Regions from separate parts of the Pseudomonas sp. HK3 genome, predicted to be linked through region 2. Evidence: predicted binding sites of a transcription regulator. Region 2 holds the regulator's gene; the other holds the start of a gene.
What was found. The regulator LexA, encoded in region 2, represses DNA repair genes until DNA is damaged. The targets are predictions, from matches to a motif close to CTGTNTNNNNANACAG.
Positions count from the first base shown of each region.

Region 1: the regulator LexA is predicted to act here: its motif matches at 3,858-3,873, upstream of recN (DNA repair protein RecN).

Region 1 is NZ_JBREXD010000001.1:1,942,854-1,959,652, forward strand. It holds gene fur (ferric iron uptake transcriptional regulator) at 1-355, shown strand, start outside; one part of gene ACU6U9_RS09105 (IS1182 family transposase) at 452-634, shown strand; one part of gene ACU6U9_RS09105 (IS1182 family transposase) at 636-1,799, shown strand; gene recN (DNA repair protein RecN) at 2,156-3,853, opposite strand; gene grpE (nucleotide exchange factor GrpE) at 3,967-4,539, shown strand; gene dnaK (molecular chaperone DnaK) at 4,666-6,588, shown strand; gene dnaJ (molecular chaperone DnaJ) at 6,667-7,788, shown strand; gene ACU6U9_RS09130 (methyl-accepting chemotaxis protein) at 9,260-9,871, shown strand; gene ACU6U9_RS09135 (crotonase/enoyl-CoA hydratase family protein) at 10,233-10,889, shown strand; gene dapB (4-hydroxy-tetrahydrodipicolinate reductase) at 11,039-11,845, shown strand; gene ACU6U9_RS09145 (DoxX family protein) at 11,932-12,393, opposite strand; gene ACU6U9_RS09150 (HvfC/BufC family peptide modification chaperone) at 12,456-13,226, opposite strand; gene ACU6U9_RS09155 (DUF692 domain-containing protein) at 13,219-14,157, opposite strand; gene ACU6U9_RS09160 (BufA1 family periplasmic bufferin-type metallophore) at 14,187-14,462, opposite strand; gene ACU6U9_RS09165 (YHS domain-containing (seleno)protein) at 14,490-14,969, opposite strand; gene ACU6U9_RS09170 (cupin domain-containing protein) at 15,176-16,000, shown strand; gene ACU6U9_RS09175 (hypothetical protein) at 16,078-16,443, opposite strand; gene ACU6U9_RS09180 (hypothetical protein) at 16,785-16,799, opposite strand, start outside.
Region 2 is NZ_JBREXD010000003.1:21,884-38,682, forward strand. It holds gene ACU6U9_RS15380 (hypothetical protein) at 448-624, shown strand; gene ACU6U9_RS15385 (hypothetical protein) at 1,050-1,367, shown strand; gene ACU6U9_RS15390 (hypothetical protein) at 1,459-1,875, shown strand; gene ACU6U9_RS15395 (hypothetical protein) at 2,006-2,548, shown strand; gene ACU6U9_RS15400 (Crp/Fnr family transcriptional regulator) at 2,879-3,469, shown strand; gene ACU6U9_RS15405 (methyltransferase family protein) at 3,530-3,976, shown strand; gene ACU6U9_RS15410 (ClbS/DfsB family four-helix bundle protein) at 4,161-4,676, shown strand; gene ACU6U9_RS15415 (acetyltransferase) at 4,757-5,197, shown strand; gene ACU6U9_RS15420 (hypothetical protein) at 5,247-5,537, shown strand; gene ACU6U9_RS15425 (type III PLP-dependent enzyme) at 5,606-6,769, opposite strand; gene ACU6U9_RS15430 (PaaI family thioesterase) at 7,052-7,555, shown strand; gene ACU6U9_RS15435 (PaaI family thioesterase) at 7,557-7,997, shown strand; gene htpG (molecular chaperone HtpG) at 8,328-10,217, shown strand; gene ACU6U9_RS15445 (YfaZ family outer membrane protein) at 10,378-10,929, shown strand; gene ACU6U9_RS15450 (DUF6586 family protein) at 10,932-11,378, shown strand; gene ACU6U9_RS15455 (hypothetical protein) at 11,467-11,715, shown strand; gene lexA (transcriptional repressor LexA) at 11,785-12,387, opposite strand; gene ACU6U9_RS15465 (TetR/AcrR family transcriptional regulator) at 12,564-13,262, shown strand; gene ACU6U9_RS15470 (efflux RND transporter permease subunit) at 13,289-15,640, shown strand; gene ACU6U9_RS15475 (outer membrane lipoprotein-sorting protein) at 15,659-16,444, shown strand; gene ACU6U9_RS15480 (hypothetical protein) at 16,446-16,799, shown strand, end outside.

The DNA of each region.
Region 1 (16,799 bases), on a different contig from region 2:
AAAAATACTGCAAATACTTGAAGCAGCGTCCGAACCGCACATGAGTGCGGAAGATGTGTACAAGGCATTGATGGATGCCGACGAAGAGGTGGGTTTAGCCACGGTTTACCGTGTACTTACCCAGTTTGAAAGCGCAGGCCTTGTGGAACGCCACAACTTTGATGGCGGCCACAGTGTGTTTGAACTTGACCGTGGTGACCACCACGACCACATGGTATGTGTAAAAACAGGCCAAGTGATTGAGTTCGTAAACGAAGAAATTGAAAAACTTCAGCATTTGATTGCCGAAGAATATGGTTATGAATTGGTAGAGCACAATCTTGTATTGTACGTGAAGCCAAAAGGCGAAAAGTAGCCTCGACCGTTTGACCATAAAAAAAGCCAGCTATGCTGGCTCAGACTGCTGACAAAGTCCTCGCCTTTTTAGGTGAGGATTTTTTATAATAGGGCCATGCTAAATGACCGCCCCCAAACACAGTCGCAACTTGAGTTCGTTTCCATTGACGAGCTTGTGCCTAATGACCATCTTCTGCGCAAGATTGAGCAGAAAGTGGATTTCAGTTTTATTCACGATTTAGTCAAAGACTTTTATAGCCCCAATAACGGCCGACCGGCGTTAGATCCCACTTTGATGATTCAAATTATTATTCATCGGCTATTTATTTGGCGTGCGCAGCGAGCGCCAATTAATCCGCGAGGTTCAGGTTAACGTGGCCTATCGGTGGTTTTTAGGTCTTGGGTTAACCGACAAGATTCCCGATGCCTCCACCTTAAGCCAAAACCGTATTCGACGGTTTAAAGAATCCGATGTCTATCAGCAGATTTTTGATGAAATCGTGCTGCAAGCCATGAAGAAGAAGCTGGTGGGCGGAACCACCCTTTATACCGACTCTACTCATTTGAAAGCCAACGCCAATAAAAACAAGCACATTAAAGTGCAAGCACAAGCTGAACGCCAAGCGTATATGGATGAGCTGGATAAAGCGGTTGAGCAAGACAGGCTAGATCACGGAAAAAAGCCCTTGGCGTCGCGGTCAGAGACGCCCAATAAATCGAGAGACATCAAACAAAGCACCACAGACAAAGACAGTGGCTACATGGTGCGTGATAACAAGCCAAAGGGGTTTTTCTATTTAGACCATCGCACAGTTGATGCACGCTGCAACATCATTACCGACGTACACGTCACAGCGGGTAATGTTCACGACAGTGTCCCGTATCTAGCAAGACTCGACAGACAGGTGCAACGTTTTGGATTTAATCTTCAGCATGTGGGTTTGGATGCTGGGTATTTTACCGCAGCGTTATGCAAAGGCATCGAAGATAGAAACCTTTATGGTGTCATGGGCTACAGACGACCCACGCATAAAAAAGGGTATTTCTACAAAAACCAATACGTTTACGATGAAACACAAGATCTCTACACCTGCCCACAAGGACAGAATGTTTTTTATCGCACCACCACTCGAGAAGGCTATCGCCAATATCATAGCGACGCAAACGCATGCCAACACTGCCCAGACTTAACGCGCTGTACCAACAGTCAAAATCACACAAAAGTGATTACGCGGCATGTTTGGGAAGGCAGCAAGGATAGAATCAACGAACACCGCTTAACAGACAAAGGCAAACTACTTTACGCAAGGCGAAAGGAAACGGTGGAAAGAAGTTTTGCAGATGCCAAACAATTACACGGCTATCGCTACGCGCAATTTCGAGGCAAACACAAAGTGCAAATGCAGTGCTTAATGACGGCCGCTGCGCAAAATATGAAAAAGATCGCATTAATGGCAGCGTAAAGCGCTTTGCATTAAAAATGCCTGTCAGAAAAGCCTTATCAGGCCAAACTAAAGCTCGATAAGTGTGGGTGGAATATTAAATTGAGATATATGAGGTGAGAATAAATTGAGCAAGGAGGCGCTTAAATTGCCCTGAAATGAATAAACCCCAGTGAAAACACTGGGGTTTATCAGCAGTCTGAGCCAGCTATGCTGGCTTTTTTTATGTCTGCTTTATACTCGACAGTGTGTCGATATTAATATTGCCTGCCTTACCCATTCCATTGGGTATTAGCAGGCTACGGCAAGTTTTATGCTGGGGTTGCCGTGTCTCCCATCCTTGGGCTCTCCGTCCACACAGAGTCTTTACCGGCGGCTTATACCTGTGCCGCCATTAACATGTCTTTGGCATGGGCAAGCGTGAGGTCGCTGATCTCTAAGCCTCCCATCATGCGTGCCAGTTCTTGTTGTCTTTGATCGTTATCGAGTTTGCGAATTTGGGTGCGTGTTTGCTGTTTACCGCTCAACTTGTTTACCAGTAAATGCTGGTGAGCAAGTGCCGCTACTTGCGGTTGATGAGTTACACTTATAACTTGTTTTTTGCTGCCCAGTTGTTTGAGTAAGCGACCCATTCTTTCTGCAGTTGCACCGCCGACACCTACGTCAATTTCATCAAATATGAGAGTGTCAGGGCCTTGCTGAATTAAAATTTGCAGTGCCAAACTGATGCGAGACAGCTCACCACCGGACGCCACTTTTTGTAATGGTTGCAAGGACTGCCCAGGGTTAAAGCTAACCAATAATTGAATTTGGTCTGCGCCATACTTTGTCGCTTTGTGAATGGGCTGGTTGTCCACTTCAAATTTAATCTGGGTTTTATCAAGGGCCAGTTGTTTTAATAGCTTCAATAATTCGCTGCGCAGTTTTTCAGCCGCTTTGTTACGTGCTTTGTTTAGCGCGTTGCTGTGCCCACAGAACACGTCCTCTGCTTGCTCTAACGCGATGATTAACTCATCTAGCGACTGGTCTTGCCCTTTTAGTTGAGCAAGGTCTTCGGCCAAGGTGGTGTGCAGTTGGCTTAATTCTTCAGGGCGCACCTTATGCTTGCGAGCAAGTTCATAAATGGCATTTAAGCGCTCCTCTACGTGCAGCAGTTGTTCAGGGCTGACTTCAAAGTTATCAATATAGCTTGCTAATTCATAGGTGGCTTCACCCATTACCACATAGGCTTGATTCAGCAATTCATGTGCGCTGGCAAGAGCGGGGCTGCTATCAATGAGCGGATCAAGCTTTTGCAGGGCTTGCTGTACAGCTTGATAAGCGTCACCTCGGTCATCATCGTTCTGACATAAGTGCAGCGCTTGCTGAGCACTAAGTAAGTGGGTTTCGGCATTGGCCAATCGCTTTTGTTCAGCTTCAAGGCTTTCGACTTCTTCTGCTTGTAGGTCTAGAAGATCAAGTTCTTGAACTTGGTATTCCAGTAGCTGAATACGAGCCAATGATTCATCTGTTTGATTTTGCAGGTGATCAACTCGTGTTTTTAGTGTTTGCCAATGTTGATAACTGCTTTTTACGTCTTTAAGTAAATCGTTATATTGGCCGTAATTGTCCAGTAACTGACGAGGCGCGTCTTTGTGCAATAGCATTTGATGGGCATGCTGCCCGTGAATGTCTAATAGCTGCTGGCCGAGTTCTTTTAATTGTTGCAGCGGTGCTGGGCGGCCGTTGATATAGCCTCGACTGCGGCCTTCGTTGGTAATAATGCGTGATAGTATGAGCTGTTCTTGATCATCAGCCATGTCGTTGTCAACGAGCCAAGCTTGCAGCTTCGGCTTCTGCTTTAACTCAAAGCAGGCATATATCTCAGCTTTATTTGCCCCAGGACGAACATGAGAGCCTTCGGCTTTGCCGCCCGTTGCCAGTGATAATGCATCCAGCATGATGGATTTACCTGCACCGGTTTCGCCGGTAACGGCACTAAAGCCCGACTTTAGGTCGAGTTCTAATGTGTCAACGATGGTGAAATCTTTAATTGAGATATGTGCCAGCATGGTTAATTTTACCTGTATATTCATACATGTGTTTATTTATACAGTAAAAATTGTGTTTGTAAAGTTCTTGAAACTGTTTTTTCCATCCCCATATAGGGCATACATTATTTTTATTGATCTGTGTTTTGGAGAGACGAATGTCTGATCAGGAAAACATCACTCCCGAAGTGGAAAACGAAGAGCAACTGGCGCAAGAGCAAGTTGATGGCCAAGCAATCACTGAAGAAGTGGCTGATGACCTCGTAGCTGAGCTTCAAACCGAAGTGGCTCAACTCAAAGAAGAAGTACTGCGCGCCCAAGCGGAAACCCAAAATGTACGTCGCCGTGCAGAGGGTGACGTAGAGAAAGCGCATAAATTCAGCACCGAGAAGTTTGCTCGCGAGCTACTCAATGTTGTTGATAACTTAGATCGTGCTATGGCCATGAGCCCAGACGATGACGTGGTTAAGCCTTTCCTTGAAGGCATCGAGATGACCCACAAAAGCTTCATTGATACGTTAACGAAGTTCAATGTTGAAGCAATCAACCCAGAGGGTCACCCGTTTGACCCTGAGTTGCATCAAGCTATTTCAATGGTCGATGCGCCAGATGCCGAACCAAATACTGTACTTAATGTTGTACAAAAAGGTTACACCAATCATGGCCGTTTATTACGCCCTGCAATGGTTGTCGTGTCGAAAGCAGCACCAAAAGTAAACGAACAAGCTTAAGATTTTTTACGCATAAAGGCTTGAAATAAAAATAGCCATACCCACATTAGGGTTAAGCAAACGATTAACGCTCACTGAGCAAAGAATAGAGCCAGCGCTCTTACGAATTGAGATTGGAGAAATATTATGGGTAAAATCATTGGTATCGACTTAGGCACCACAAACTCTTGTGTGTCTGTATTGGATGGCGAAAAGACTCGCGTAATTGAAAACGCGGAAGGCGATCGCACAACCCCGTCTATTATTGCATACGCAGAAGACGGCGAAATTTTAGTGGGCCAACCTGCAAAACGTCAGGCAGTAACCAATCCAACGAACACGCTATACGCTATTAAACGTCTTATCGGTCGTCGTTTCGAAGACGACGTTGTACAAAAAGACATTAAAATGGTGCCGTACAAAATCACTAAAGCCGACAATGGCGATGCTTGGGTAGAAGTGAAAGGCGAGAAATACGCGCCACCACAAATTTCTGCTGAAGTGTTGAAGAAAATGAAAAAAACCGCCGAAGATTTCCTAGGCGAAAAAGTAACAGAAGCGGTAATCACGGTTCCTGCATACTTTAACGATGCACAGCGTCAAGCAACAAAAGATGCGGGTAAAATTGCGGGTTTAGAAGTTAAGCGTATTATTAACGAACCAACAGCAGCGGCACTTGCTTATGGCATGGACAAGACTGGCGGCGACCGCACCATCGCAGTATACGACCTAGGTGGCGGTACATTCGATATCTCTATCATCGAAATTGCGGATGTTGACGGCGAAATGCAATTCGAAGTACTTGCGACTAACGGTGACACCTTCTTAGGTGGTGAAGATTTCGATATGCGTTTGATCGAATTCTTAGCGGCTGAGTTTAAGAAAGATTCCGGTATGGATCTAACGGGCGACCCACTTGCTATGCAGCGTCTAAAAGAAGCCGCTGAAAAAGCAAAAGTTGAACTGTCTTCAGCGTCTCAAACCGATGTGAACCTTCCTTACATCACGGCTGATGCCACTGGTCCTAAGCACTTAAATGTAAAAGTGACTCGTGCCAAGCTTGAGTCTTTAGTTGAAGACCTAGTTAAGAACTCGCTTAAGCCTTGTGAAATGGCGCTTAAAGATTCTGGCCTAAGTGCATCTGAAATCGACGAAGTTATCTTGGTTGGTGGTCAGACTCGTATGCCTTTGGTACAAAAATCAGTAACTGATTTCTTCGGTAAAGAGCCACGTAAAGACGTGAACCCTGACGAAGCGGTTGCCATGGGTGCAGCACTTCAAGGTGCCGTACTATCTGGTGATGTTAAAGATGTACTTCTTCTTGACGTAACGCCTCTAACGCTAGGTATTGAAACAATGGGTGGCGTTGCTACTGCATTGATTGAGAAAAACACCACGATTCCAACTAAGAAATCTCAAGTGTTCTCAACGGCTGACGATAATCAGTCTGCTGTCACCATTCACGTGGTACAGGGCGAGCGTAAGCAAGCGGCACAAAATAAATCATTAGGTCGTTTTGACTTATCTGATATTCCATCTGCGCCACGTGGTATGCCACAAATCGAAGTAACGTTTGATATTGATGCCAACGGTATTTTGCATGTGAATGCGAAAGATAAAGCGACAGGCAAAGAACAGTCAATCGTGATTAAAGCGTCTTCTGGTTTGAGCGATGAAGAAATCGAACAAATGGTACAAGACGCCGAAGCAAATGCTGAAGCGGATAAAAAGTTCGAAGAAATGATCACAGTACGTAACACTGCTGATGGCATGGTTCACGCGACTAAGAAAACATTAGAAGAAGCAGGCGACAAAGCCACTGAAGAAGAGAAAACAGCAATTGAAGCGGCTATCGCTGATGTTGAAGAAGCTCTGAAAGGTGACGACAAAGACGCAATCGAAGCGGCTACTGCTAAGTTAACGGAAGCGTCTTCTGGTCTTGCTCAAAAAATGTATGCCGAACAAGCGGCTGCACAACAAGCCGGTGAAGCTGGTGGTGCAGAACAAGAAGCAGGCAAAGACGATGACGTTGTTGATGCTGAATTCGAAGAAGTAAAAGACAACAAGTAATAAAACGCTAGATGGGAGACGGGAGACGCGAAGTAATTTGCGCCTCCCGTCTTGCGTCTCACATCTAACGGAATAACTATGTCAAAACGTGATTTTTACGAAATACTCGGTGTCGATAAAGGCGCGGACGCAAAAGAAGTTAAGCGAGCGTACCGTAAGCTCGCCATGAAGTATCACCCGGATAGAAACCCGGATGATAAAGATGCCGACGCTAAGTTTAAAGAAGCAACCGAAGCGTATGAAATATTAAGTAACCAAGAAAAACGTGGCGCTTATGATCAATATGGCCATGCAGGAGTAGATAGTTCTGCCGGCCAAGGTGGTTTTGGTGGCGGTAACGGAAACTTCAGCGATATTTTCGGTGATGTATTCGGTGATATTTTTGGCGGCGGTGGTGGTCGTGGTGGTCGTAACGGCCCGCAGCGCGGCAGCGATTTAAAATACAATTTAGAGTTAACACTTGAGCAAGCGGTTAAAGGCGCGGAAGTTAAAATTCGCGTACCAACCCTTGTAAATTGTAATACCTGTGACGGTTCTGGTGCGAAAGATGGTTCAAGCCCCGTCACATGTAATACCTGTCATGGTCAAGGCCAAGTGCGTATGCAGCAGGGGTTTTTCTCTGTGCAGCAAGCGTGTCCAACTTGTCATGGTCAGGGTTCTATTATTAAAGATCCGTGTGGCTCATGTCGTGGCCAAGGCGTAAAAGAAGAAACCAAAACCCTTAATGTGAAAGTGCCTGCCGGTGTTGATAACGGCGATCGCATTCGTTTAACGGGTGAAGGTGAAGCAGGCGGCCGTGGTGGCCCAGCTGGCGATTTGTATGTTGAAACGCATATCAAAGCGCATTCTATTTTTGAGCGTGACGGGCGTAATCTGTACTGTGATGTACCAATTAGCATTGCGGATGCTGCACTGGGTGGCGAGATTGAAGTGCCAACATTAGATGGTCGCGTGAACCTTAAAATTCCAGCTGAAACCCAAAGTGGTAAGTTATTCCGCTTGCGTGGTAAAGGTGTGGTGCCAGTACGTGGCGGTGCAACAGGTGATTTATTGTGCCGTGTAATGGTTGAAACGCCAGTGAAACTGACGGAACACCAGAAGAAAATCTTGAAAGAATTTCAAGCCAGTTTGAAAGGCGGCGACAAACATTCGCCAAAAAAGAAAACTTGGTTTGATAATGTGAAAACGTTCTTCGAGTAAAACCTAAGGTTTAATGCTTAGGTGTCATAAAAACCTCAATGTGAAAGCATTGAGGTTTTTTTATGGGCGGCTCAAAGCGGTCATTGAGGCTGAGTATGGTTACTTACATATAATTAAAAAGATTAAGGAATAGGTTTTATACATATGTTTGTTCAATAAGTGGTAATGCTAAATGTTGTGGGGTTTTCTAAACGTTGACTATGCTGATAAATCAAGGTTTGCCATAAAATGGTTATCGACTATGAGTAACGTTTCAGTAAAAGCACGGCATTTTTTGATTTTGATCGCAGTGATTGTTGGCATGGGGCTGTCTGGCTCAATTAATGTGTGGTCATTGAATAAAATGTCTGACATTGAGCGCCTAAGGGCCAGCTATTTTCAATTTGATGCATCTCTACTCATGTTACGCCGACATGAGAAAGACTTCTTATCTAGAAAGGATATGAAGTATGTTGATAAGTTTTCTCAGCAAACACAGCTTAGTCGTGATCTTTTAGCCGAAATTCAGGCCGTCGAAAGTATTTTAGGTTTGCAGCAAGACAAACCACTCGAAGGCTATTTAAATGCGTATGCATCGAGTTTTGAAAAGATCGCCAAACACCAATTAACCATAGGACTTGATTCAACTGACGGGTTATATGGCGAGTTACGTAAATCCATTCACGATGTTGAAGAGCAGGTACAGACGCACCCTGAGTTGCTCGTGGATATACTGATGCTGCGCAGACATGAAAAAGATTTCATGTTGCGTTATGACAATAAATACCTTGATCGTTTTAATCAGACAGTGACGGAGCTAGAGCAGACAATTGAAAGCAAAGGGTTTAGTGCTTTATTACCTGGAGTGAAATCATATCAAGACCACTTTGGTAAGTTGGTCCAAGCTGAGATGTTGAAGGGCTTAGATCACAATGAGGGGTATCGTGGAGAGATGCGACAATCGGCTCATACACTATCCGGCATTTTCAAAGATAAAATAGGCGCTATCTCGGTGTTTATTAGTAATGAATTAGAATCCATGTACTGGGTATCGGCATTATCGCTCATCATTACCGCTATATTTATTGTAACTTTGGTAAGCATTACCAGTCGTTCAATTATTGAAGCCCTTAAGACTTTGATCGCAATGACGTTATCCTTGGTCACAAACGAAGACGATAAAAAAGAAATCCTCAACGCCAGTAATGAATTACAAATACTTGATAACGCGGTGAACTATCTTCACTCAAATTTAGAAACCGCATTCTCTAAATTTAAAGATGCGGCCAGTCGAATTGATAATGTGGCCAAAGAAATGTTGGCAATGACATCTGATGTGCAGCAAGCCACAGAGGATGAACACAAAAAGATAGAGCAATCAGCTGTGGCCATTCATGAGATGAATTTATCAATCCAAGACGTTTCAAAAAGTGCACAAGAGTCGGCTGATTTTGTGAAAGAGGTGAATAACCGTTTAACAAAAAGCACGCAAATGAGTGCTTGTGCTCAAGATGCGATCAGCATTTTACAAAATGAGTTAAATCATGCGGTGTCATCAATCAGCGAATTAGAAAGTGCGAGCCAAGGAACAGAAGCGGTACTGGACTCCATTGAAGACATTGCTTCACAAACAAACTTACTCGCGCTCAATGCCGCGATTGAAGCTGCCAGAGCAGGGGATCAAGGCCGAGGGTTTGCTGTGGTGGCGGATGAGGTGAGGTCATTATCACTGCGTACGGCTAAATCAATCGAAGAAGTACGCCATACCATGCGCCGCTTTCAGACGGTTATTCAAGGAGTGGTGTCAGCCATTCAAGAATCCAATCAAAAAGGTGAAGAAGGCAAAGATCAATCCAGTACGGCACTTACGTTAATGCGTGAGATGGCACAAAGCATGGCAGAGGTGAGCATGATGAATATCCAGATCGCCTCGTCTGTGGAGCAGCAATCAGCGGCGTCATCTGAAATTGACCGTCATATACACAGTATTCAGACGTCTTCAGAAAGCGTGAGAGAGAAAGCAGACCGAACACAGGAAGAGAGTAACAAGCTACGCTCGGTGGTGGATATTATTTCTGAGACCGTTGCCTCTATCAAGCTGTAATCTGTGCTGGGCTTGGATAAGCTCGCAACGAGGTTATTCAAGGTGTCTCGCATGCCTTTGCTTTTGTTGAACGCTTAGCTTGATACTCACCTTGGGTGTCTTGTTATTAGGCTGCATGTAGTAGAGTGCATTTATTAGGCCGAAAAGTCAGGTAAGGTTGCCCTCGCTCGCTCCATTAAACGCTGATCATTGTTTCCCCAAGTATCCAAATTGTTTAAAAAAGTGATACACCTATGCCCTTAGAATGGTTAAGCTAAAACGCTTCGGTCTCTTCTATCTGAAATGATGCATATTCCAGAATATACAAACTTAAAATAGAGACCCTTGTTAATTTATCTAGTTATAAAATAAGAGAGGCCGCATGGATTACCAATTAATAGACAGTGTTGCACAAATTTGTATCGACGATGGTAAGGCGAATGCTTTGAATCATGAGTTCATTGATGCCATGAACGAATCGTTAGATAAAGCTGAGCAAGAAGCAAAGGCCGTTATCATTATTGGCCGTGAAGGTATGTTCTCTGCTGGTTTCGATTTAAAAGCATTAGCAAAGGGCGGGCAACAAGCAACCGACCTGTTGGAAAAAGGTATGGTATTGGCGACACGTATTTACGGGTTTCCGCTACCTGTGATTGCCGCCTGTGAAGGTCATGCAATCGGCATGGGTGCATTTATCTTAATGGCGTCTGATAACCGTATCGGTGCGAATACTGAATATACCGTTAACCTGCCAGAAACGGCCATTGGTATGCCATTTACGCCAGTATTAATGAGCCTGATAAAAGATCGTATTGTGAACACACAGCAAACGATTGCCGTGATTCAATCGAAAAAATACACACCAGCTCAAGCGGTAGGCGCGGGCTTTTTAGATCAACTTGTTGAAAAAGACCAGCTACAGCAAAGCGCAATGGACTTAGCTCAAGAGTTAATTAAGCTACCAAAAGCGTTCTATAAAGCGAATAAGCTTGATCTACGCGGTGATCGACTTAAAGTGATGAAAGACTCTTTAAAGTAATCCCCTAAGTCGTTTTCCCAAAACCCCAGTTTGGCGCTTGGCAAACTGGGGTTTTCTTTATGTGTCATCGTCACAGCCTAAGAGGCGACGGCGTCTAATTTCATGTACAATCCCCAACCAATATAGACACCCAATTTAAGGTCACCCTCATGACTACACGTATTGCCATCATTGGTGCCGCTGGCCGCATGGGCCGCATTTTAATTGAAGCCACCGAACTAGCCGAAGGCGCAAAACTCGGTGCAGGTATTGTTTTACCGGATGACAGTCTAAAAGGCAGTGATGCGGGCGAAATGGCTGGTCTAGGTAAAAAATTAGGCGTAGCGCTTGTGGGCAGTTTAGATGAAGCCGTAAACGATTTTGATGTACTGGTTGATTTCACGTCGCCAGACACAACTATGAGTAATATCGAATTTTGCAAAGCGAACGGTAAAGGCATTGTTATCGGTACAACGGGTTTAACCGATGAACAAAAAGCCACGTTACAAGCGGCTGGCCAGGATATGAAAATCGTATTTGCGCCAAACTATTCAGTGGGTGTGACGTTATGCCTTAACTTACTTCGCATGGCCGCTAAAGTGATGGGTGACGAAAGTGATATCGAAGTGATTGAGATGCACCATAAGCACAAAGTAGATGCGCCATCCGGTACGGCACTGCGTTTAGGTGAAGTGATTGCAGAAACCATGGGTTGGGATCTAAACGAAGTGGCGAACTACGGCCGTGAAGGTCAAACCGGTGCGCGCCCGCATAAAGAGATTGGTTTCCAAACCATTCGTGGCGGTGATGTAGTGGGTGATCACACCGTGATGTTTGCGACAGAAGGCGAGCGTGTTGAAATTACCCATAAAGCGCAAAGCCGTATGACCTTTGCGAAAGGGGCAGTGCGCGCAGCAGCTTGGTTAAAAGCACAAGACAATGGCGTGTATGACATGCAGGATGTTTTAGGGTTTTAAGCGTCACTATCTACATATAGATTGTGCTAGAAAATTCAGCATCCGCTTGGATGTTGAATTTTCTAATCTGTTATTTTCAAAGTCTGTTACTTTAAGAGTCTATTCTTCACTAATCGATCAATAGAAATCATGCCCGGCCCCCAAATAAAAACTTGAGCCAATAACAATCCCCACAGAACGTGTAATGTATAGGCAGCAGGCGCGATCTCTTCCAAGCTAATAACCGCAACGATATTTACAATAAATAAACCCAGTGCTGAAAAGCGCCCTAATAAACCAAATACTAATAATACAGGTAGAATCAATTCACCAGCGGTGCCTAGCCAAGCGGCCACTTCAAAATGAATAAAAGGCACAGAATATTCTTCTTCAAACAAAAAGAGTGTGCTCTCCCAATCTCGCAGTTTAGTTAAACCGGACGCAAAAAATACCCAAGCCACATAAAGTCGTGCAGCTAATAACGCTAATGGCTGAACTTTATTGATCGTATTGGCAATAACGTTATAAAGGCTTGCGATGTTTGAAATGGGTTCGTTATTTATATTCATGATTATGTTCTCTGTTATTAATGTTTAGGTTTGATTCTGGCCTGGGTTTTAAATTCAGTGGTTTAGGTGTGGTGGATATGGGTCATTATGTTTTCTTGAATCGCTTGAGGTAGCCATTGTTCAAATGAAAATGAACGGTTTTTATGACCAAATCTTTCTTCCATTTTGTCTAGCGCACGACCAATCGAAAAGCCATCTAATATTAAATTAAGCCAATATCTTTCTTCGACACGTTGTTCACGAACAAGTGCTTTAAATTGAGGTCGGTACAATAAAACGTTCTGCCCTAAGCCTTCTGCAATTTTCATTTTTGCATGGTTTAAGTATTCATCATTTTCTTTTGGTGATAGTGATGTATTGTTAGCTTGATAGATATCAAATATAGGGTAAGCAGACGCTAGCATGCTAACACTAGGATTAAGTGCAATACTTAGCGTATCAATGTCATGGCGAGTTAATAACGAGATAGAATCAATATTAACGGTAGAGTCTTTTTCTCGACTTAATATATGTAACGAGTAATCCAGTTTTGCAATATCCACAACGTATGGGAAATCATCTAAAGCGGCTGTTTTTGCTAATACACGAGCAAAACCGTTTCCCCATAAGCCCCAATCACCGAGTTTTGGCGGGTCACATAATAATAAGGTTTCAACACATTGTGAAAATAACGACTCTCCAATAAGGGCTTCAACTGTTGGAAAGCTAATCTTTAATGCTCTTGTTGAATTGGCTTTAAGGTTTCTTTTATAAACAGCTAAGCCTTTCTCATCTATTTTTGATGACTCGTGTGAGCCAAAAATGGCACTCATTAATGCTTGTTGTTCATTCATTATTGAAAACCTCATTAGCAATTGAGCGTGCTTTTTTGGCTTCATTTAATAGTGTATTCCAACTGGGTAGATTATTGTCCCATTCTATTAAGGTTGGAATTTTTCCAAAACGTTGAAGTGTAAATTGATAAAGTTGCCAGCCTATGTTGCTAATCGGTTGGCTGTGGTCATCAATGATAAACTCACCGTTATTAACAGGTGTATAACCTGCAAGATGAATTTCACCAATCAAACCTTGCGGTATATTCTCTAGCCAGTCTTGTGCGTACTCTAGTTCACTCTTTGATGAGAAATTATTTGCGTTAACAATTAAATTATTTAAATCAACCAGTAGCCCGCATTGCGTTAGGTCAGTTAATTTCACTAGAAATTCAGTTTCTGATAATGTTGAATTTTCAGGCTGTATATACGCAGACACGTTTTCAATGAGTATCTGGCGCCCAGTTGATTGCTGTAATGCATTAATATTATCAGCCATGGCCATTAATGTTTTTTGATTAAATTCAATGGGAAGTAGATCACCGCCATGGATGATGTCGCCATTTAATTCAGCCCAAGAAAAAGCCGCATGATCGGACATTAAAAATGGATTAACCACTTTAATTAACTCTTTTAACGAATCAAGATAGCCATTGGCCGCATGTGCATAAGAGCCAAGCCCTAAGGCTGTTGAGTGCAGGCTGATAGGGTATCGCTTTGCAATATCCTGAATTAATGCTCGGCTCGCACCACCTTGAGCAAAGAAGTTTTCAGAATGTACTTCGACAAAATCAATAATGTGATTGTTTTCAGGCTGATCGTAAGGTTGAGATAAGACATCAGCATAATGTTGATGCCGTAAACCGACACCAATCATCATTGACTGGTTGGCTTTCTTTTTATGATCATTGTCAGAGCGACTGCGAATATTGCTTGTGTCAATGGAGTCCATAAAAACCTCAACCTTACGATTATTTTGTATTAACGGTTTTCGTTGTAATGTTTTTTAGCGTCTGCTTTTTTCATGCCACCTAATTCTAGGCAGGTCCCTTTCGCAACAATTTTCCATTCGCCAGGATCATTATCAACGGTTGATTGGCCTGCACAGGAATGAGTGCCTGCTAAATTACCACAATCATTTTGGCCAGCCTTAGCTACGCCATAACATTTCTCTTTACCTGCCGCGTGTGCAGGGCCTGCTGTACTGACTGCTAATACAGCCAGTAAAGCAGCATTGGTAATGAGTTTTTTATTCATTACTGAGCTCCTTTACTGATAGATTGATTAATCTTCGCTTAATGCTTCTGCTGTTAGATTTTTGATTTCAGGCCAGTTGTGTTCAGATGTTTTTATGTTTCCAGGTACATCAGTTAGCCATTTCTTTTGTACCGCTTTGTTTAGGTTTAAGTACAACTTGTTGTTATCGATGTACCAAGCCGTCGGGTCAACGGTGAATTTTTTCTCTAGTGCAACACCCATGGCGCAATAACCACCGTACTGAGGGGCATAATATTCTGGGTTTGCACGAAATTTATTACGGTTTTCAGCACTTGAAAATTGATAAATAGCATTGTTATAGGTAGCGGTGTATTTTGAGCTACCTTGAGTTGGCTGACCTTTTGTGAAGTAAGAAACAGTGTCATAACCGCTGATTGCGATATCGTTTTCATCTGCGTTCATATCAATGTTTGCAGCAAATGTTAGGCTGCTTAATACAAGTGTACTAACCGCAAAAGCGGATTTAATTAAATGAGAAAGTTTCATTGTGTTGCTCCATTGCATTTATTTACATAGGTTTTGGTTTAAAAACGTATGCCAGTGACCCGTTCTTGATGAAGGGTGACTTGTGTTTGGCAGTGAGGCTAGATTACGGCTTTATGGGGGCTAAGTGGGATGATATAGTCCAGACTTTGATTCAAATCGTCCAGAAATGTGCGATTTTCAATGTTTTTATGTACCGAGGGCCATAAATGGATCGTTTATCAGAGATTCTTCTTCGCTTTTCTATGAATGCACAGGTCTTTTTTAGTGGCAATATGTGCGGTATTAAACCTTTTGGCTCGAGCGACAATAGCGAAGGCCACCTTCATTTACTTAAATCCGGTAAATTGACCTTAATGGACGATAAGGGTGAAAAGAGAGTATTTGAGCGCCCTACGGTTATTTTTTTTCCTCAAGCGACACATCATCAAATAATGGCGAGTGAGTCCGACCACGCTGAGCTGGTATGCGCCAGTGTTCAATATAAGGACAGCTTTAATAATCCTTTGGCGAGTGCACTCCCTAAGTTTTTATATTTCGATATCGAAGATTCTGATTACCTTGGGCAATCCGCAAGTTGGTTGTTTGAAGAAGCCTTTAATGAGCGTTGCGGGAGGCAACCCATGATAGACCGTTTAAGTGATATCTTTCTGATACAAGTATTAAGACAAGTATTAGAAGATGGCGAGGTTGCACACGGTATGCTTGCGGGCCTTTCTCATCCGCAATTAGCAAATGTCATGATAAAAATTCATGAGCACCCAGAAGAAAATTGGAGCCTTGCCTCGCTGGCTAATATGGCGGCTATGTCACGTTCAAAGTTTTCTGAACTGTTCAAAGAGGTGGTTGGTCAATCCCCGGGTGATTACATAACGGACTGGCGCCTATTTATTGCACAAGGTTTATTACGAAAAAATAAATCAGTTGGTCTAGCGGCCAATGAAGTGGGTTATGAAAATGGTTCAGCACTGGCGAGAGTGTTTCGCAAAAAAACAGGGCTGTCGCCAAAAGAATGGCTGGATAAGTTTAAATAGACAGTTGGGCTAAAAAATAAAAAGCGATCATTCTTTAAAGTAACCACACTTAAAGAATGATCAAATCAATGACAGTATTAAAGATGCTTGGCTAGCAAATCATTAATGGCCAACGCAAACTCGGTTCCTGAATCCTCTTGTAAAAAATGCCCACCCTTTAATGTTTGGTGAGGCATGTTTTTACAACCCGGTACACGACGTTGAAATTCTTTGTCGAAGCCGCGCATGATCGGGTCACCATTACTAAAGAGCGTTAAAAAAGGTTTGTCCCATTTCTCTAGAATATGCCATGCATCGAGATTGGCCTGTGATGCTGGGTCATCAGGTGTGGTGGGCACTAATCGAGAGAACGCGCGAGTACCCACCATTGTTATGTGTTTATTTAACGTAAATGTAATGGAGTGTTTCATATCCGCCATGGCATATTCCATCACCGTATGCATATCCAACAGTACCTTTTGAAATGAATGTGGCCATTGAAACGCTGATTAAAGTGCTTTCAAGGTCAGAATCTTTTGGTATAAAGAAAGCTTTTGTCCCTGCTGTAGAGCATTCAGTTTCTGAACTAGACCAATCACCAGAGCCTTCCATCCAGATGTATGTACCATCTCGCCGTACATCTAGTTGAATTCCTGTAATAGAGCAATTTTTACATACCGAAACAGCATAGGAAGCATTGGAAATAAATAGTGCTATAGCAGTAATTTATAATTTAAAATTCATATTTTTCACATAACGGCTCTCATCATCCCGTATGGGATGCATGAGTTTGTTATATTTTAATTTATTTAGAAACTGA
Region 2 (16,799 bases):
AATTTAGATTTAATCGTATAAGTTAGTGAGATGCTGTTCTCATTAATTGTGTTTTGTTGCAGTTAAGTTTTTTTATGATTTTGTAAATGATTTTAATTGGCGGAATTAGTGTGTTTTTCTATTTTTAAGTTTAACTTTATTGCTAGAGCGGTGAGTAATGCACTATTTTAATGAGTAAATTGTATGGTGAGTTTAAAGTTAGGTTGAATTATGCACCATAAGATACTCGGTATTATTTTAAATCAGAGTTTTTGCCTTATTTTAAAGCACAAACTATATATGGCAGAAGAGGAATGAAATATTAGTAATGGTTAGGTATATTTTTTGAGTTGATTTGTGGTGAGTGATGTTAAGTTTAATCGAAAGTAGTAGTGATAAATATGAAGTCCTAGTATCAATTGTTTCTTTCGCAGGGACACAGCTTTCATGCATTATGTTGAGAACTACATGAAAATAACACTTATAGCTTTAGTACTATTATCAAATATTGTAAATGCCGGCGATATCTGTTCAAAAAGTGAAAGTAGTATTGAGCCTAGCCATCAATGGGAAGAAAGCGCATTTACAAAAGATGCGGCATTAGCAAGCCTCAAAGCCTTAAGTGCTGCAGTAGAAAAGGGTTGAAGATATAGGAACCTATCACTTACCAAATTCAATTACTTTGTTGGAAGGCTATATCTTAAAGCGAGATGCGCTGAAGGCCATGCGCAGCAAAAATACACCGAAAGGGATTAAAGAATTCTATAAATCAGGATTCTGCGAATTTCTAAGTGGAGCAGTAATATATGATTAACCATAATAAGGTTAGGTATACTCGCTTTAGGTTAGATTTTTAATGTGGCACTTTTACACAAAACATATGAGTCCCAATTACCTGCGATTAATACTAGCGGTGGTATAGGCTCGCAATAACTTATAATGGTCTATAATCGAAGTGGCTGCGATTATTGTCGTGCTAAAGGATCATATAGTGAAGAATGTGACCCGTGCTTTTGGCGTGATTACGGTGTGTTTTTACTGACTATTTAGACTTTATTGTAGGGGAATGTATGTATAAGAAATTATTAGTGTTAGTTTTCATCCAGGTTTTATCTGTAGGCGTTTCTGCAGAATCTTTAGAGCTGACAATAGATAAAAATATTGATTACAATGATCCGCTAGGGATGGATGCATATAATTTCAAGTCACAGTTTAAAGGTAATTTTGAAAATTCAGACGTTGATAGGGGTGAAAAGTCAGTTTTGCCTGTTGTGCTGAGTGCTTCATTTTTATTTATGAGTTTGTATGGGGATAACTCTAATAGCTCAATGTATAGGGTGGTTGGTGTCGCTGCGACGGTTGTCTCATTTAGTTGGTATTTTGATTAACTTTGATAGTAAGGCTATTTAAAGTTTGGCGAACCATAGAGTAGTTTGTATGGTATTTAATATCGCCTTTTATCGGTAGGCGTGAAGCAATATGAAAACAAGTATACTAATCTGCTCTCTATTCCTCGTCAGTTGCTCTAATTTAACCCGAACAGAAAACCAGCTTCCGGGTTATTGGGTGTGGGAAATTGAAATTAATGGATATAAAGAAAAGGGATATCTTGATCTTAGGCATGATCGAACTTACGGTACGAACTATGTATCTTCTAACCCAGCCGAAACATTAAAGTTTAAGCATGAGTACAACGAAATATCATATTGGCGAGAGAAAAATAAAAAGGTTTGTATTGCCAGTAGCTGGGAGGCAGGTAATTTTATTTATAACACTACAGTTAAAGAAGAAATCTGCTTGTGGGATATAGTCGAAGGTCCAGCGGGTCGGATTTCACTTAGGTTTACAGCGGGTTTTATACAAAATGGTGTTTTTGCCAATAAAATAGGTGATTAGACCTAAGGTAAGTGCATTGGGTGGAACAGTTTTGGTCTTTTTTGTGTCGTAGTAAACAAACTGCTTGTTTTACAAAATGTAGATGTTACGTGAAGGAGTATTAATAATCAGCCCAAGTAGTCATTTATTGATGAGTTGGCTTTCATCAAATCTAATCAACGGCGGTGTTAGAGAGCGTCGAATAATGACAGTTTCTGGTATTGCACCAGATATAGATGGGTTTGGATTGTTAATTGATCCGGTTTTGAAGGTGTTTGGCTACAGCTCAAATTTATGGGGAGAATTTCATCATGCTCTTCATAACCTAGGCTTTTGCTTGCTTGTTACAATTGCTGCATATTTATCGGCAAGCGTAAATAAGTTAAAAGTTGCTTATATGGTGTTCATTATATTTAACTTACATATATTTTGTGACTTAATTGGTTCTAGAGGCCCTGATGGGTATCAGTCGCCGATTGCTTACTTTGAACCATTTTCTGGTGCGGTAGAATTAGGCTGGCAGTATCAATGGGAGCTCAATGCATGGCCTAATATTACTGTAGGGTTAACGCTGTATTTAATTGTATTTTTGTATGCAAAGCGCTCTCGAAAGTCTCCATTTGAACTTGTGTCGAAAAAAGCAAATCGTGCATTTTTTAGAGTATTATCTGGTTGCGGTGTTAAGTCTCGTTAGGGGATTACATGAGGTTTGGCTTATTGTCATCATCGGACTAGCAAGCACGTGGCAGTATACCGATATTGCTTCAGATAATCGGGTTTATAGTTTATTACTGCCTATTGTGTTTTATCCTTTTTCTTTCGGCGTTTATTACCCTTATTGCTAAATTCGGTAGGTAGTTGTGATCACAATGACGGAGCCGACACTGGGTCTGATTGTAGTAGTGACTAAAGGGGCTGTAGTCACTTTTAATGTCACAGTATTTAACAGCGCGAAGTTAAGTGGTTTTATTCTGAATTCTTTATTTATAGTACTGGGGTTATGACTTAACAAGGATCTGTTCTTATGAAATGTGCTCATCATTCGTTATTGCATAGTATATTTTCAAAAATAGTTTCGTTTAGTCAGACTGAGTGGGACAAAGGCTTGCCTGCTTTTTCTTTTCATACATACGCACCAAAAGAGTGTGTTTTTTCTTGTGGTGATAAGCCTAAAGACGTTCATTTTGTTATTACGGGCATTGGACGATATTTCTATATTGATAAAGAGGGTAAAGAGCGTAATAAATCCTTAGTCCGCAGCGGCGGTGCATTCGCGAGCCTCAGCACCGTTATAGAGGAAAGCCCAAGCCCCTTTTTTGCCCAAGCTATTACACAATGCACAGTAGCAACAATAAAATACGATGCTCTTGTTGTGCTCTCAGAAAGTAATGCCCAGTGGGGTGCTTTTTTACGAAAAATTTTAGAGCGTCTTGTTCTCAAAAAAGAAAAAAGAGAAGCAAGTTTCTTATTGATGTCTGCAAAAGAGCGCTATGAACATTTTTTAAATGAATTCAAAGAAGACAGCCAGTTTATACCGCTTCGCCAGGTAGCGATGTATATTGGAATCACGGATGTTGCGTTGTCAAGGATTCGAAGAGAGATGGGCTTAACATAGGTTAAGGTAACGGCGATCAATACTTCCTAAAATGATGAATCACTTTTATGGAGATTTGATATGAAAAAGATATTACCGCCTATCTTGTTTGTTATTTTTGTTGTGCTTATGGTGGCTGTTTGTTGGGGGATGGGCTCCCAACATAACGTGGCATACCCTTATAACTTGATAGGGCTCGTATTTATTGTTGTTGGTTTGCGGCTTGCGATGGCAGGTAAAAAGCTGTTTAAAGGGCTAGGCACCAATATTATGACCTTTGAAAAGCCAGACGTATTGGTCACCGAAGGCGTATACAAATACAGCAGAAACCCAATGTACTTAGGTTTTGTAATTGCCTTGCTGGGTTTCTCTTTTCTGATGGGGGCAAGCATCTCATCTTTTGTATTAACCGGCTTGTTTTTCATTATTACGGATAGATGGTACATAGGGTTTGAAGAGCAGGCCATGACAAGCAAATTTGGTTCTGAATATAAAGAATATTGCTACAGCGTTAGGCGGTGGTTATAGCGGTATAGTCTGATTTTAAAAGAGGGTGGCGCACGGGTGTTCCGTCCTTAATTGGCTGTGATGGGTCTTTTAGCTATGAGTTTTGATATGTACAGGATTGGTATTGTTAAGTTTAATGTTATGCCGCTTATTTTAAATAATGATTTCTTGTTATTACCTAAGCGTTATGTGAATGGAGTCAAACTTGACATCAATCCCTCAAAACAAGCAAGAATTAGAGCAGGCTATTGAACTTTCGTTTGATAAAACTCTTGCTGATTATTTAAGTATTCCGAATGAATTGTCACGAGAAATAGGTGTAGAAGGCAATATTAAGGGTGCTGAGGTAAGTGTCTGTGACACACTTGCATATTTAATTGGCTGGGGGCGGTTGGTTCTTAAGTGGCATCGCCTTACTCAGGCTGGTCAACCTGTTGATTTTCCAGAAAAGGGTTATGCATGGAATGAGTTAGGGCTGTTAGCTCAAAGCTTCCATACTGAATACAGTAAGTGGCATTACGCCGATTTGATTACTGAGTTTAAATCAACCATAAACGATATATTATTGCTTGTTCACTCATTGAGTGATCATGATCTTTATCATGTTACTTGGTATGAAAAGTACACATTAGGCCGAATGATGCAATTCAATACGTCCTCACCAATGAAAAATATTCGCACTAAAGTGAGAAAGTTTAAAAAGAGCAATGGCATAAAATAAATATTTACATAGCAAGTGGCTTAAATATTGGTGAATGCTTATTTCCTCTTAGTGATATCTTATGTCTGCTAAAGGTTAATATGAAAATTGATAAGACGACAAAAAATGAATATGAAGATCTGATTGAAATTTGGGAAGCATCTGTTCGCGCGACTCATGACTTTTTAAGTGAAAGCAATATTGCATCGCTTAAGCCATTAATACTTGAACACTATTTTGATGCGGTTGATTTGCGTGTGGCTAGAAATGATGAGCACAAAATTATGGGTTTTATTGGTGTGGCCGCTGAGAATATTGAGATGCTATTCATTTTACCAGATGACAGAAATAAAGGCATTGGCTCGTTATTATTGAACAATGCAATAGCCAATCAATCCGCTAATAAAGTTGACGTAAATGAACAGAACCCAGATGCGGTTGGTTTTTACAAGCATTTAGGTTTTAGTGCGGTTGGCCGTTCACCACTAGATGGGCAAGGTAATCCTTTTCCATTGATTCATATGAAATTACTAGAAACATAGCCAAAATATAAGCAGGAATGAAATTGGCATGTGTTTTTAAGGGAATAATATGAACTTAATAAAATGCCCAGCATGCGGTGAAATAATTGATAATAACGCGATTAAGCGTGGACCTAAGCATAGGAACCCGTTTAAACGCCGCGTGATTCAATGCGATAAATGTAAGGTGGCTTTAAAAGCTTCGCGATTCGCATTTTTATTAGTTTGGTTGCTGTTAGTTTCTGGGCCATTCGCAGTAGTCCGTTTGGATTCGTATGCAATAGCGCTTACAATTGGCGGTGCTTTGATATTGATATTGTTGATGACAGAGGGTTATGCCTTTAATCTTTTAGATGATTAATGACCCTTTTATAATAAAAAAAAGCGGCCCCAAAAGGGCAGCGTTTTTTTTAATTTAATTATTATGAACTAAATGAAGTACGCTTTTAACGGCGGGAAGCCATTGAATTCGATGGCCGAGTAAGTTGTGGTGTAAGCCCCGGTTGAAAACCAGTACATACGATCGCCCATTGCCAAGTTAAGTGGCAGTTCATATTTGTAGTCCTCGTACAAAATATCCGCGCTGTCACAGGTTGGTCCAGCGATGATCACTTCTTCTGTTTCGCCTTGTTTTTCAACGTACACTGGGTACTTGATGGCTTCGTCCATGGTTTCGATTAGGCCGCCAAATTTACCAATGTCAGTGAATACCCAGCGGTTTAAACCGGTGCGGTTTTTACGGCTGATTAATACTACTTCACTCACTAAGACACCTGCGTTAGCGATTAATGAGCGACCTGGTTCCAGAATGATTTCTGGGAAGTTATCGTCAAAGTCTTCGCTCAAGAAACGGGTGATTTCTTTTGAGTAAGTTTTTAAGTCGTTTGTTCGGCTCATGTAGTTAGCCGGAAAACCACCAACCAAGTTTGCCATTTTAAGCTGAATGCCGTGCTCTTCTTGTAAGCGCTCGAAGATCCATTTTACTTTAGCAATGGCTGAATCCCATGCACCAATGTCACGCTGTTGTGAGCCCACATGAAACGAAATACCGTAAGGCACTAAGCCAAGTTCCTTTGCTAATACGCAAAGGTCGAGTGCCATGTCAGTTTGGCAGCCAAATTTACGCGACAGCGGCCAGTCTGCGGTTTGTGAACCTTCGGTTAAAATGCGCACAAATACGCGTGCACCCGGTGCAGCTTGGGCAATGTTACGTAAGTCGGCTTCTGAGTCAGTGGCGAACAAATCAACCCCTTTCTCATGGAAGTAGCGGACGTCTTTCGCTTTTTTGATGGTATTGCCGTAGCTAATATGATCACCTTTCACACCAATAGACAGCACTTTGTCGAGCTCATAACGTGAGGCCACGTCAAAGTTACAACCGCGATCATCCAAAATTCTTAATAGCGCTTCAGCGGGGTTGGCTTTAATTGCGTAGTAAGTTTTTGCATAAGGAAAGCACGCCATTAATTCATCTAGTTGGCGAGCAAACATCGCGGTGTCGATCACTAAACAAGGTGTGTCTAGTGTGTCAGCGTGCTTTTTAATGCGTTCGAAGGTATCGCCTTCGTAGTAGTCCTTAGGTTGAATCTGCATCAGTGTGTGATGCTCCTACTGGGTTAAATTTAATGAGTGTTCATTGATGGGTGTGAAAGTGCGGAATATAGGCTGATTGTGCGTGCAGTACAGCGATAAATTATTGCCTTTAAGATTACAATTTTTAATCAAAGTGGCTTTGGTTTGATAAATGCGCTCATATTGATGGGCTTAATGTGACATTAGGGCCTGCTGCCTACAATGTTGGCGCATTTTGTTGTATAAACCGCGGCAAATATTCAGTCTATTCTTAGAATATCTAATTAACTTATTGAGAGAGCCATGAGCGAGAGCAACCCATATTTAGGTCGTGCCCAGCGTTTTGTTGGTTTGTTAAAGCATTGCCAGGTGTTAGGCATGCAAATAAAAGAGGCGAGCAAAGAAAGCCTTACCATTGAGCTGCCTTATAATGAGCAGCATGTGGGCAACCCATCCACGGGGGTGATTCACGGTGGTGTACTGACCACATTAATGGATACCGCCTGCGGCACCATGGTGATCAATGCATTGCCAGAGTTTGAGCTGTGCCCAACGTTAGATCTGCGTGTTGATTACGTGCGCGCGGCGGAGCCGAAAAAGTCTATTTTTGCGTTTGCCGAAGCATACCGTGTGAGCCGTCATGTGGTGTTTACCCGTTGCACGGTGCATCAAGGTGATGTGAATGAACCTGTGGCCAATTGTGTGGGCACGTTCATGCGTATTGGCTCTCACTTATCACCACCTGATTTTAAAAATGCCGTTTTAGGTGCCAGTCTGCTGGATGCTAAGCAGGGGGCAGGGAAATAATATGTCGAATTTTAAAGCACTTTTACAAGCCGCCCACGAAGGTGGTGATTATAAACCTGTGGTCGATGCGATTCCGTATGCCCAGTTGATCGGCATTGATTTTCAGCGCTTTGGCAATGATGTGATTTTTAAACTACCCGATAACCCGAGCAATATCGGCAACCCAATTTTGCCTGCTGTGCATGGTGGTGTCGTGGGCGGCTTTATGGAGATGTCGGCAGCGATTCATTTATTAATGATGCTGGACACACCAGCCATGCCGAAGATCGTGGATTTCTCATTGGACTATTTACGCGCTGTACGCGGTGGTCGAGATACTTTCGCCGAGTGCCAAGTCATTCGTCAAGGTTCCCGTGTGGCTAATGTGATCATCAATGCTTGGCAGACAAAACGTGAAGAAGCCGTTGCCACGGCCCGTGCGCACTTTTTATTGGCACCTTAGGGGATTAACTGGCTTTGGCGTCATGCGTTTTTCAGGCTTGCTTTAATGCAAGGTAGTGGCAGTGTGGTCGGTGAGCTTATAAGTGTATTGAATATTGCTGGTGGCAAGTGTGAGATTGCGGGTTCCGCTGGTTTATTCAGCTCATAACTGAGCGATTGCGCGTGCATACTCCGCATGGTGTATGCATAACATACAGCTTATTAACAACTTATCGGCAGACGGCCTTTAAACAGGTGATTCTCACCTTCATTGAAAAAATCCCCTTGAATTCCAAATTCCTGCCCATATATAAGTCCCTCAGCGTTTTTTTATAAAGGACAGTGAGGCTTTATGACAACAGCTCAAAAAGAAACCTTAGGCTTTCAAACCGAAGTGAAGCAAATGCTTCATTTAATGATTCACTCTCTATATTCCAACAAAGAGATCTTCCTACGTGAATTAATTTCGAATGCATCGGATGCCTGCGATAAGCTGCGCTTCGAAGCGTTAAATGATGATAGCTTGTTCGAAAGCGACCCAGAGATCAAAGTGAGCATTCAGTTTGACGCAGAAGCCAATACGGTTTCTATTTCAGATAACGGCATTGGTATGAATCGTGATGAGGTCATCGAGAACCTAGGTACGATTGCGAAATCAGGTACGTCTGCGTTTTTAGAAAAATTATCAGGCGACGAGAAAAAAGATGCAAACATGATTGGCCAATTTGGTGTGGGCTTTTATAGCTCGTTCATTGTGGCGGATAAAGTAGAAGTATTGACTCGTCGTGCAGGTAGCGATACAAAAGAGGCGGTTCTTTGGACGTCAGCCGGTGAGGGTGACTTCACGATAGAAGCCACTGAAAAAGCCGGTCGTGGTACGCAAATTACGTTGCACTTAAAAGCCGATGAAAAAGAGTTCGCAGATGGTTTCCGCCTGCGTAATCTTGTTAAAAAATATTCAGATCATATTGCTGTGCCTGTGCAAATGATTAAAGAGCATACTGGTGAAGACGAAGCCCCTGCTGAAGACGAGTGGGAAGCGGTAAACAGTGCCAAAGCGCTTTGGGTACGTAGCAAGTCTGATGTTAAAGACGAAGAATACCAAGAGTTCTACAAGCACATTGCACATGACTATGAAGACTCATTAACGTGGTCTCATAACAAGGTAGAAGGCAAACTTGAGTACACCAGTTTGTTGTATGTGCCTAAGCGTCCACCGTTTGATCTATGGAACCGTGAAGGCAACCGTGGTTTAAAATTGTACGTTCAGCGCGTCTTTATCATGGACGATGCAGAGCAGTTCCTACCACCTTACTTGCGTTTCATTAAAGGTGTGGTTGACAGTAATGACTTACCGCTTAACGTAAGCCGTGAAATACTACAAGAAAATGCCAGCATTACGTCAATGCGTACTGCGCTGACAAAACGTATTTTAGACATGCTGAAAAAGCTGGCTAAAAAAGACCCAGAGCAATACCAAACATTTTGGGATGGGTTTGGCCAAGTGCTTAAAGAAGGCCCAGCAGATGATTTCGCCAACAAAGAAAAAATTGCTGAGCTATTCCGCTTTATGTCAACTAAAGGCGAAGACGACAAGCAATCGGTATCACTAGATACTTACCTTGAGCGTGCAGACGATAGCCAAGATAAAATTTATTACCTAACAGCTGAAAACTATTTAACGGCTTCACGTAGCCCGCATTTAGAAGTGTTCCGTAAAAAAGGTCTTGAAGTTCTATTGTTAACCGATCGCGTTGATGAGTGGATGATCTCTCACCTAAGTGAATTCAAAGGCAAAACCTTTGAAGACATTACTAAAGGTGATCTAGCATTAGACGACACCGATAAAGCGGAACAAGAAAAAGCTGAAAAAGAAAACGAAAGCCTAATTGGTCGTATTAAAACCACCCTAGGCGATAAAGTTGAAGATGTACGTATTTCAACTCGTTTGACTGAATCGGCTGCGTGCTTAGTGGTGGGTAAAGATGATATGGGCATGCAAATGCGCCGTATGATGGAAGCCGCCGGCCAAGCATTACCAGAAGCTAAGCGTGTGCTTGAAATAAATACTGAGCACCCATTGATTGTGAAAATGGATAAACAAAGTGATGAAGCCCGCTTTGCTGAAATGGCAGATATCATTTATGAGCAGTCGCAACTAGCAGAAGGTAGCCAGTTGCAGGATCCGGCAGGTTATGTGGATCGCATCAATAAACTATTAGTTGGTTTACTAGACGACTAAGCATTGATGGCCTGAAGAATGGCTCGCAGAGGAAATTCTGTGAGCCATTTTTTTTGTTTCAAATCAGCCTACTAGTACGCAATCGACGACTAGGTTTATGCTTTGTCATGTCGTATCATAGCGCCATCTTTCATTTACAAATTTATAATAAAGGTGATTCATGAAATTGCTGCGCCTATTGGCCCCAATCTGTTTATTGATGAGTTCAACGGTTTATGCCGGAGGCACGCTGGATTTAAGTATTAATGACAGCATGGCGGGTCTTGATTATGACGCCACGCGTATGGGTAGCCCTATGCATGTTTCCGCTGGTTTTTTACACCATGAAGATGACGGCGATTTAGTGTCTCTTGGTTTAAATGCAGTTGACGTTCGTAGCCAGCAAAGCAGTTTGCGCATTGGTGTAGGCGGTAAGTTTTACGGTTATTTCACCGATGCCAATGACAGTGGTGCATTGGCCATTGGTGGTTTTGCGCGCTATATGCCACCTGAACTAAACGGTTTGGGTTTTGGCGGCCATTTATATTATGCGCCAAGCGTGTTGTCTTTCTCGACGACTGAGAACCTAATTGATGTGGGTGCCCGTGTCGAGTTCATGCTGCTGCCAACTGCGATGGTGTATTTGGGCTACCGCTTTGTTGAAGCGGATGATGAAAAGGGTGACATTGACGTTGTGAATGCGGGCCATTTTGGCTTACGCATCAACTTTTAATCATGAGCCCAGTTAGCCGTACCAATCAGGTGGTGTTCTTTGCTCGCTCTTGCTTAAAGCAAGCTGAGCAAAGCGCTGACCAAGAGAAGCGCCAGCAAGAAGAAGCTGCGTTGTCGCATCTCTACGCTGGTTTGATGTCTTTCTCTAATGAGCTTGTCGCTCAATATCGATTACCGCCTTTTGGTACGTTGGCTGAGCTATTTGCCCGTAAAGAACTGCCGGCTGAACTGTATGAATTGAGCCTTTTAAGCCAAGAGCCAAACAGTTGGTTGGCGGCATTATTGACGCAATATAACCGGATGTTGCTGACAGGCTTTGATGAAAGCGCGGTGGTACAGTCTGTACAATTAATTACAACCCAGTCTGACTATGTTGACTTATTGCGTAACTGGTTGATTGAATTAGAAAAAACCATTCAGCGTATGCGTTTGCACTATCAAGAAAACTAATTGCTGATTTTTTAGGCGTTGGAGTGCTTGTTTTGCAGTGATATACTCCGCACCCTTTATATCGTGTCACCAAGTTTCGAGAGTTATTATGGCTGCTGTATTTGAAATTGTAGAATTAGACGATGGCGACATTGCGCTAAAACGTAGCGATGGTGAAGGCGAGCCATTAGTACGCATTACCTTTTCGGGTGATGCGAAAGACAGCTTCCCTGAGCAACATGTCGAAATTGCGAAAGCAATGATTGAAGCGGGTGTGCGTAAAGTAGGTGAGCTAAGTGGTGTGCATGTTGAAGATACATCCGCCATTGCCGATTATGAAGAGCGTATTTTTCATTAAATAGCCCGTTTTCAGAGCAAAAAAACGCTGCCCATGCAGCGTTTTTTTATGCCTAGTGTTTAGGGTAGGCTAGTGCATATGTCGGCGAATAACCCCAACATAGAGGCCTTCAATCTCTAAAGATTCTGTTTGCAGGTCAATGACAATTGGTTGAAAGTCTTGATTCTCAGGCAGTAATTGCACGATGTGTTTGTCTTTTTGAAAACGCTTAACGGTTACTTCTTCACCTACACGGGCCACAACAATCTGGCCATTGCTGGCTTGGTTAGTTTTGTGCACGGCAATTAAGTCGCCATCCATAATGCCAATTTCTTTCATGCTCTCGCCATGCACTTCAAGTAAAAAGTCTGCACTTGGTTTAAAAAACTCTCTTGGTAATTCAACATAACGCTCGACATGTTCTTGCGCCAATATAGGTTCGCCTGCTGCGACACGACCAATAAGTGGGATGCCACTTTGATCTTCTGCTAAGCGAATGCCGCGGCTAGCACCGGGTGTCATTTCAATTGCGCCTTTACGTGCAAGTGCTTTTAAGTGTTCTTCAGCGGCGTTAGGGCTTTTAAATCCCAACTCTTTTGCAATCTCTGCGCGTGTAGGGGGAAAGCCGGTTGTCTCAATGGATTGTTTAATTAAATTCAATACTTCTTGCTGGCGAGCGGTAAGTTTGATCATTATGGCTTCTTATCTGTTTTTATATACATATTGTGATTATATACAGTACTGTACATGTGTAAAGTATTCAAAAATAGTTTAATGATTAACAGTTGACCTTATTGGCTAATATCTTTAAATTTGACGTCGCGTCAAAAAATGACAGCGTGTCAAAAAATAATAAAAGTGACAATCAATTGAAATCAGTACAAGCAATAAGCCATAAAGATCAAATGCGTATGGAACGTGAAGAATTAATTCTTCAGGTGGCTTTGTCGTTACTAAAAAGAGATGGGTTTCATGGTTTAAACATGCAAGCGATTGCTAATCAAACCGATTACTCAAAAGGAACCATCTATCAACACTTTAGTTGTAAAGAAGATGTACTTGCGAAATTAGTGATTCGCTGTGGTGAGCGCTTAATCTCGCTCATAGATATTGCACTTAATAATAGTGCAGGCTTGCGCCATAAAGTGGTGATGGTGAGTTGGGCATTTTTTATTAACGCTGAACAAGAATCAGAAACAGCGGGTCTGGTGTCTATGGTGAAATCCCCCGAATTCCAGAAAAAAGTCACCGAGTCACATCAACACGCTATTTCAATCATTGATCAAAATATTTTGTCCCGTGTGATTGGCCTTTTTACGGATCAAACTGATATCAGTGCCGATAAAATTAAAGTGGGTGCGTTTGGTTGGTGGGCCATGAAATGGGGAGTACAAGATGTACTGGCCAACGACTGGGAAATGTCAAAATTCGGCTTTGACGATCCCAAGCATTATTTTTTTGAATCTTTACATATTTTTTTAGATGGTCTTGGTGCTAAGCGAGACGATGTTAGTCATGATTTTGCAATGGTTCAGGCACAAGCTAAACAAATCTTTTACGTTAAATAATACAAATATAACAATAAGGAAATCACATGATTGAAAAAATAACCTGGTGGCTTGTTCGTCACCCTTGGGCGGTTGTGTTGTCCGCCATTTTGCTGGTTGGTGCCAGTGGCTATGGTGCGAAAAATATCAAATTAAATGCCGATTATCGCGCATTTTTCAGTAGTGATAATCCGCATTTACAAGCTTTTGAAGATTTGCAAGACCAATACAATAAAGTTGATAATATCCTCATTGCCATGGTGCCTAAAGATGGTGAAGTCTTTAATACCCGCATTCTGACATTAGTCGAAGAACTGACCGAAGAATCATGGCAGGTGCCTTATAGTCGTCGAGTTGATTCGATTTCGAACTTTCAGCATACCTATGCTGAAGAAGACGACATGATCGTTGAAAGTTTATTTGAATATTCGGCTGATTTATCCCCAGAAGAGATTCAAGCGAAAAAAGCGGTTGCCTTAATAGACCCAATATTAGCCGGTAATCTTATTGCGTATGACGGTAAAGCAACGGGTATTAATATTACCATTAACTTACCCGGTATTAATCAAGCACAAGAAGTGCCTGAAGTAGTGGGTTTTGTGCGAGAAATGGTGGCCAAATATGAAGAAGCCTACCCAGAGGTGGGCTTTTATTTGACTGGCGTAACCATGACCAATAACGCATTTCCTGAAGCCAGTGCGCAAGATATTAAGCAGCTTTACCCTATTATGATTTTACTCATTTTAGTGTTGTTGTTTTTCTCTTTAAAAGGCATGTGGGGCACATTGGCAACGTTTAGCATTGTTGTGTTTTCTAGTGCCGTTGCAATGGGTTTATTCGGCTGGCCTGGTCCTGAAGTGACGCCAACCACATTGTCGGCGCCGGTGATGATCATGACACTTGCCATTGCCGATTGTATTCATATTTTGATGAGCTATTACCATGGCATAGCCAAAGGCGAATCGAAGCAAGCGGCAATGGTAGAAAGCATTCGTATTAACTTTCAACCTGTTTTACTGACGAGTGTGACCACGGCTATTGGCTTTTTGACGCTTAATTTCTCTGATGCACCGCCATTTCATGATTTAGGCAATATTGTGTGTATTGGTGTGTTAGCGGCGTTTGTTTTAGCGGTTATCTTTTTACCTGCGTTAATGATGTTGCTGCCATCTAAAAGAGTATCTGAATCATTCAATGAAAATAAAAAAATGCAGATGATTTCGGATTTTGTGATTAAAAATTATCGTGCGCTGTTGGTTGGTTTTTCAATTGTGATTGTGGTGTTAATTGCACTGATTCCGCTGAATGAGCTAGATGATAATACGATTGAATATTTTGATTGGAGCATCAAGTTTAGAAGCGACAGTGAAATGATCTCCGACACCTTGACTGGTGTACAAAGTATGAACTACTCACTGAAAGCCGATGGTGAAATGGGTGTCATTGATCCTGATTATTTGAATACGATTGATGCGTTTGCTGATTTTTTACGTACCCAGCCTGAAGTGCGTCACGTGAATAGCTTTAGTGATGTGATGAAGCGTTTAAACAAAAATATGAACGCGGATGATGAAGCCTATTATAAAGTCCCAGATGATCGTCAACTGGCTGCGCAATATATGCTGCTATATGAACTTTCTTTACCTTATGGTTTAGATCTGACCAACCAAGTAAACGGTAATAAATCAGCAAGTCGTATAACGGTACAAATTGACAAAATTACAGCTCAAGAAATTATTTCTTTGGATCATCGTGCGGTTGCATGGTTAGAAGAAAACGCACCGTCATATATGGTGACAGAGGGTGCCAGTACCGCCGTGATGTTTGCACATATAACCGAACGTAACATCAAAAGTATGATTGGTGGTGTTGTGGGCGCGTTATTCTTGATCTCATTTATTATTATGTTGGCAATTAAATCAGTGAAGCTTGGCTTTATTAGCTTGATCCCTAATTTAGTACCAGCAGGAATGGGCTTTGGGCTTTGGGCGGTATTCGATGGGCAAGTGGGTTTGGGCTTATCGGTAGTGATGGGTGTGACCTTGGGGATTGTGGTTGACGATACCGTTCACTTCATGACGAAATATGTGCGCGCTAAGCGAGAGCTTGGGTTAAAAACAGAAGCGGCAATCGAGTATGCCTTCCATACCGTGGGTGTTGCGTTAACGGCGACCACGATTGTTTTGTGTGCTGGCTTTATGGTGCTGGCGTTATCGCCATTCGCGATCAATACACACATGGGTATCATGAGTGCGTTAACCATCGGGTTGGCCTTAATTGTTGATTTCTTTTTCTTACCCCCTTTGCTGCTAAAGCTGGATAAAGATGACAATGAAGATAGTACTAATGGTTCGAGCGAAATTGCGTCACCTGATCATAAAATTAAAGTTCAAGCATAATAAATAAGGAGTTTTAAGATGATGAAATACCTCTTAGTAACAGTGTTGTTAACCCTGTTTAATGTATCTGTTTTAGCACAGACCCCAGAAGAAAAAGGTTTGGCGATTGCGGTTGAGGCTGATAAACGCGATGAAGGATTTGCGGATACGCAAGTCGAATTGAAAATGGTGTTGGTTGACAGCAAGGGCGATGAAGCACCGCGTGATATGCGTGTAAAAACACTAGAAGGTGTTGGTGAAGAGGGCGATAAATCACTCATGATTTTTGATACGCCAATTGACCAAAAAGGTGTGGCTATGTTGACCTACACCCACAAAGAAAAATCAGATGACCAATGGTTGTATTTGCCTGCGCTTAAGCGTGTGAAAAAAATATCGAGCAAAAATAAATCGGGCCCGTTTGTCGGCAGTGAATTTGCCTTCGAAGACATTAGTTCACAGGAAATAGAAAAATATACCTATAAGCACCTACGTGACGAAACGTTTGATGGCAAAGATTGCTTTGTGGTTGAACGTATTCCAACGGATAAATATTCAGGTTACACCAAGCAAATAGCTTGGATTGATAAAGCGGAATATCGTGCGTTAAAAATCGAGTTTTATGATCGTAAAAAAAGCTTGCTAAAAACATTAGAAAATAAAGACTACACGCTGTACTTAGAAAAATTCTGGCGCCCAGCTCTAAGCGTGATGAAAAATCATCAAACGGGTAAAGGCACTCGCTTAGAATACAAAGGCTATGAATTTAAAGTTGGCTTGAATGACAGAGAATTTACCAAAAATAGCTTAAAACGAGCTAAGTAATATGAAGGGTTATTCTTTATTAGCGAGTTTTGTACTGCTAACGAACGCGGCTCAGGCTGAGTTAAGCGTGACGACTCAGGTTGATTATGAGGTGTCTGGTTACTTTGCAGATAGCCAGAGCAGCGACAATGATACTCGTATCAATAACTCGGTCGCATTGCGCACCGAGTTATATAAAGCGTTTGAAAATGATCACTCCGTGACGTTTAAACCGTTTTATCGCTTTGATGAAACAGATGATGAGCGTACACATGGTGATATTCGCGAATTGATCTGGCATAAAGTCGCTGACGAATACGAACTTAAAGCGGGTATTGGTAAGGTATTCTGGGGTGTGACTGAGTCACAACATCTA